One region of the Leucobacter manosquensis genome, then DNA from elsewhere that is predicted to be linked to it. Evidence: riboswitches for the same ligand, from Rfam matches in the RefSeq annotation. Region 1 holds a riboswitch; the other holds the start of a gene.
What was found. A riboswitch is a leader RNA that binds a small molecule or an ion and turns the genes downstream of it on or off. The one in region 1 is predicted to bind thiamine pyrophosphate.

Region 2: linked by a shared signal. The riboswitch ahead of JSQ98_RS04710 (ABC transporter substrate-binding protein) and the one ahead of JSQ98_RS14695 (thiamine ABC transporter substrate-binding protein) in region 1 are both predicted to bind thiamine pyrophosphate.

Annotation. Positions count from the first base shown of each region.
Region 1 covers NZ_JAFEVO010000001.1:3,140,858-3,143,053, reverse strand. The annotation lists gene JSQ98_RS14695 (thiamine ABC transporter substrate-binding protein) at 95-1,180, opposite strand; TPP riboswitch at 1,174-1,282, opposite strand; gene JSQ98_RS14690 (cell division protein PerM) at 1,289-2,196, opposite strand, start outside.
Region 2 covers NZ_JAFEVO010000001.1:1,015,568-1,017,763, forward strand. The annotation lists gene JSQ98_RS04705 (ABC transporter permease) at 1-160, opposite strand, end outside; gene JSQ98_RS04710 (ABC transporter substrate-binding protein) at 169-1,233, opposite strand; TPP riboswitch at 1,264-1,373, opposite strand; gene JSQ98_RS15360 (YkoF family thiamine/hydroxymethylpyrimidine-binding protein) at 1,434-2,135, shown strand; gene JSQ98_RS04720 (NtaA/DmoA family FMN-dependent monooxygenase) at 2,132-2,196, shown strand, end outside.

The sequences.
Region 1 (2,196 bases):
AACGCGAGCGGCAGGGCCGCCGCCAGCGTCCACGCTGCAACGCCCCACGGGCCGAGAGCGGCACGTGGGGCGCCTCGGCCAGTCGGGCGGATGATCAGAGGCCGATCTGCTCGCTCAGGGCTTTGAGCCAGTCCTCGCGACCCGACTCGATCTCGCGGGAGCTGAGGTCGTGCGTCTGCCCCGGCGCGGGCGACGGCGCGAATTCCGTCCATGCCGAGGGCAGTTCCACAGCCGCATCGACGGGGTTCATGTACATCGCGTCCGGAATGGTCTGCTGGAACTCCTGCGACACGAGATAGTCGACCACGGCCTCGGCGCCGGCCTCGTTCTGAGCACCCCTCAGCACCCCTGCGTACTCGACCTGCCGCGTGCACGTGTCGAGCAGCGCGGCAGTGCTCGACGCCGTGCCAGCCTCGTCGACCGTAAAGGCCGGAGACGAAGCGTAGGAGACCACGATCGGCCGCGTACCCGCTTCGCCGCCCTGGGTGAACTGACCGTAATACGCGTCGCTCCAGCCCTGCTCGATGCGCGCTCCATTGTCGACGAGCCGCTGCCAGTAGTCCGCGAAGCCGTCCTCCCCGAATTCGGCGACGGTGCCGACGAGGAACGAGGCCCCCGTCGACGAAGCGGTCGGGTCGAGCAGCACGGTGAGATCGCGATACTCCGGCTTCGCCAGGTCGTCGTAGGATCGCGGCTCCGGGATCCCCTGATCCGCGAACCAGGCGGTGTCGATATTGATGCAGGTCGCGCCATGGTCCACGGCGACGAGGCCGGAACCCGGATCGCCGTCGACGGCGAACTGCTCAGCGCCCTCGGGCAGCTGCGCTGGAGCGTAGTCGGCGACCACGTCGTTGTCGATGAGACGCGAGGCGAAGATGTTGTCGACGCCGAAGAACGCATCGGCGATGGGCGCACCCTGGGTGAGTACGAGCTTGTTCGTGAGCTCTCCCCCGTCGCCGGCTGAGACGACCTGTATGTCGTACCCGGTCGCTGCCCTGGCGGCCGCAGCGAAATCATCGTTCGGGAACGAGTCGTGGACGGCGAGCGTCACCGTCTTCGTATCCGGCGCTTGCTCCGCACCGCTCGCGCATCCGCTCGCTCCGAGGCAGAGCAGTGCGCCGAGCGCGAGCGCGGGCAGTGCGCGGTGCCGCACACGATGAGAATTGGGCGTAGGCGTCATTGAGGCGTCCTTCCTCCGCTGGCATGAACCAGATCAGGTGAACGGTCGGAGCTCGCGTGCTCCCTCTCAGCCCCGCGCGCCGGGACTCCCGTGGATTGCCCTCTTACCCTAGTGCCCTCGCCCCGGCCACCGCCAACCCGATCGACGTTCGGGCTTCGGCTCCTCCGCCGCGTCGTCGCTGGGCGTCGCCTCCGCGTCCCACGAATAGGCCTGCACGAGTGTCGCCTCGTCGATCAGCTCGTCGGAATCGCGACGGGCGTCGGGTCGTGACTCCGCCTCGCCCTCGTCCGAGGCATCTTCAGCCGTCGGCTCGTCGGAGCCGGGACGCAGCGGTTCGGCCTGCACGATCGCCTCGGTATCGAACGCCTCCGTGTCGAAGGCCTCCGTGTCGAACGTCTCGGTGTCGAACGTCTCGGTGCCGAACCCTTGACCGTCGCTCGCCTCGGCACGGGTCGGCTCAGTGCCGAATGCTTCGGCGTCGAAGGCCGCAGTGTCGAACGCGTCGGTTTCGTCACCTGCGGTACGCATCGCGTCGATCTCGTGCATGTCGGCGGTCGCGTCTTCGACAGCGCGCCGTCCTCTGGCGGCATCTCGATCCGCGGCCAGGACGAGTGCCTCGTCGACCGCCGTCTCGAAGTCGACGTCGTCGCTGTCGCCACCGGCGTCGGCACCGGCACCGACGCCGGCACCGGGAGCAGGGTCTGCGGCTGCTGCTCGGCCAGGCAGCAGACCGCCCGACGCAACCGCTGCGGGAACGACGGATGGCAGCGCGGCGCGGAACTTCGCCGCGTCGAAGCGTCCCGCGATGACGCCGATGAGCAAGCCCCCGCCCACCTCGAGCGCGATGAGCCCCCCTGTGAGCCAGGGGTCGGGGCCGTTCGACGCGAGGCGATCCGGCCCCATCGACCCGCGCGCAAGGGCGCTCAGGCCGGCGACGGAGAGTCCTGACAGCACCGCGGCCAGCACCGTGATCGACACGGCGGCCGGCCACGAGGCCCGGCGCATCCCGGGTCGGC
Region 2 (2,196 bases), 2.1 Mb from region 1:
GAGCTGGCAGCATCTCGGCGGGCACGAGGCCCGCAACGGCCACCCCCTGCCACGCGGCGAGCAGCAGCAGGAACGCGATCGTCGGCGCCGCGATGAGGGCGAGTCGTTCTGACCACGAACCGCCGGTCGCGAAGAGCCCCCGTCGGACACTGCGCATCATACGGGTGTTCACCCCAGGTACGCGTCGGTGGCGTACTCGCTCCAGTCGGGTTGCTCCGTGAGCGGCCGCCCCTCCGCGTCGGTCAGGAATCCGCCGTCGAAGAGAAACGCGCCGAACGCGTCCCACGCCTCGGGGTCGATCGCGCCTATCTCGCGTTCGGGAGAGGTGAGGTAGTCCTCGGCGAGCAGCCGGGCGCTGGCATGGACGAGCTCGTCGGCCGCGCCGAGGGTGTCGGGGTTCGCCGCGATGAGCAGTTCGGCCGCAGCGTCGGGCTGTTCGGCCGCGTACGCGTACCCGCGGGCGACCGCCTGCACGAACGCGCGGGACTCCTTTGGGTGCGCTTCGAGATATGCCTCGCTCGACACGATGCCGGTGGACTGCTGCTCCGGCACGCCGAAGTCCTGATACCTGAATTCGCGGTACGGGTGGCCGTCGAGCTCTGCCTGCAGGTTCTCCCACGTCGCGACCGACAGCGTGAAGTCGATGCGGCCCTGCGAGAGCGCCTCGTAGGCGCCCGTGTCGAGCACCACCTCCTCGAACGACCCCTCGCCGCCGTCGCCCTCGATCGTGGCGCGGGCGAGGGCGCTGTAGAGCGGTGAGCCGAAGCCGCCGAACGTCATGCCGTCGAGATCGGCAGGGCGCTCGGCGTCAGCACGATCCGCCAGAGTGACCAGACGCCCCGAGTCCCGCTGCGTGACGCGATACACCGACACGAGGTCGAGCCCGGCGGTGCGCGCCACCTGAACGGTCGACTGGCCGCCGATCCCGAAATCGGCTTCGCCGGCGGAGACCAGCTGGGTCGCCGGGGTCGAGCCGTACGGCAGTATCTCGACGTCGAGTCCCGCCTCGTCGAAGTACCCGAGCTCGTCGGCGACGTACACGCCGATGTGGTTCGTGTTCGGCGCCCAGTCGAGGGCGAAGGTGACGCGGGTGCTGCCGGCGTTCTCCCCGGCGCTCGCGCCGTTCGGAGCCGCCGAGGTGCTCGCGCAGCCGACGAGTGCGATCGCAGCCGTCGACAGCAGCGCGGCCGCGCGGGTCAGGGTGTGGGTGTGGGTATGGGTGTGATGGCGCATGAATGCGTGCCCTTCCGTTTCGTTCGGGCACGGGTTCGTAGAGTGTCTCCCTGCGCTGGCATGATCCAGATCAGGTTCGACGGTCGAAAGCTGTGGACTTTCCTCTCAGCCCGGCCTACCGGACTCCCGTGTGAGGTTCACCCTAGCAACATCCCGCCAACCGCTCCACGACGCACGCGATCGTCGCCTAGGGTTGGGGCGTGACTTCAGCGACGCATCCGACGCCCACTCCCGAGCAGTACGGCGTTGGAGCGCGCTTCACGCTCTCGGTCTACGACTCGGACTACGTGCGCATCATCCTGGGGGCACTCGGCTCGGCCGACGCCGCCGGCCTCACCATCGAGACGAATGACATCTCCACGTTCGTGACCGGCGGCGAGCAGCGCGTGCTCGCCTACGTGCAGAGCGTCGTCGCCGCGGCCGCGCGAAGCGGCGCGCATCTATCCGCCGCGATCCTGCTCTCCCGCGGCTGCCCGGGAGAACTGCAGTGCGCGCTTCCGCCCGGCGTGCACGCGCTCGCCGCCGCTCCGATCGCGCTCCCCGAGAGCGGCGTTCGCGCTCGGGCGCACTGGTCGCTGTATCCGCTGCTCGACGCAGGATCCGCATCGCCTGCGGCGGTCGCGAGTGCCGCAGCGCCCGCCGCCCCAGCCGACCACATGACGCCGATCTACGCCGCGATCGATCAGGCGAAAGCGTCGGGGGTCTACTCGGGCTCCGATCACTACGCGACCCGGCTCGACGGAGACCTCTCCGCGGTGCTCGAGACGGCCGCGAACGCCTGGATCGGAGTCGGCGCGCAGGTGCAGCACGTGGTGACGCACCTCACCGTCTCCATCAACAGCCCGTCGGTGGTCGGCACCGCCGCGCCTCCGGTGACCGAGCCCGAGTCGAGCGCCTCATGAAGCGGGGCATGCACCTCGTCGGCATGGTGAATCCGCCCACGAGCCAGTACGCCGAGAACTG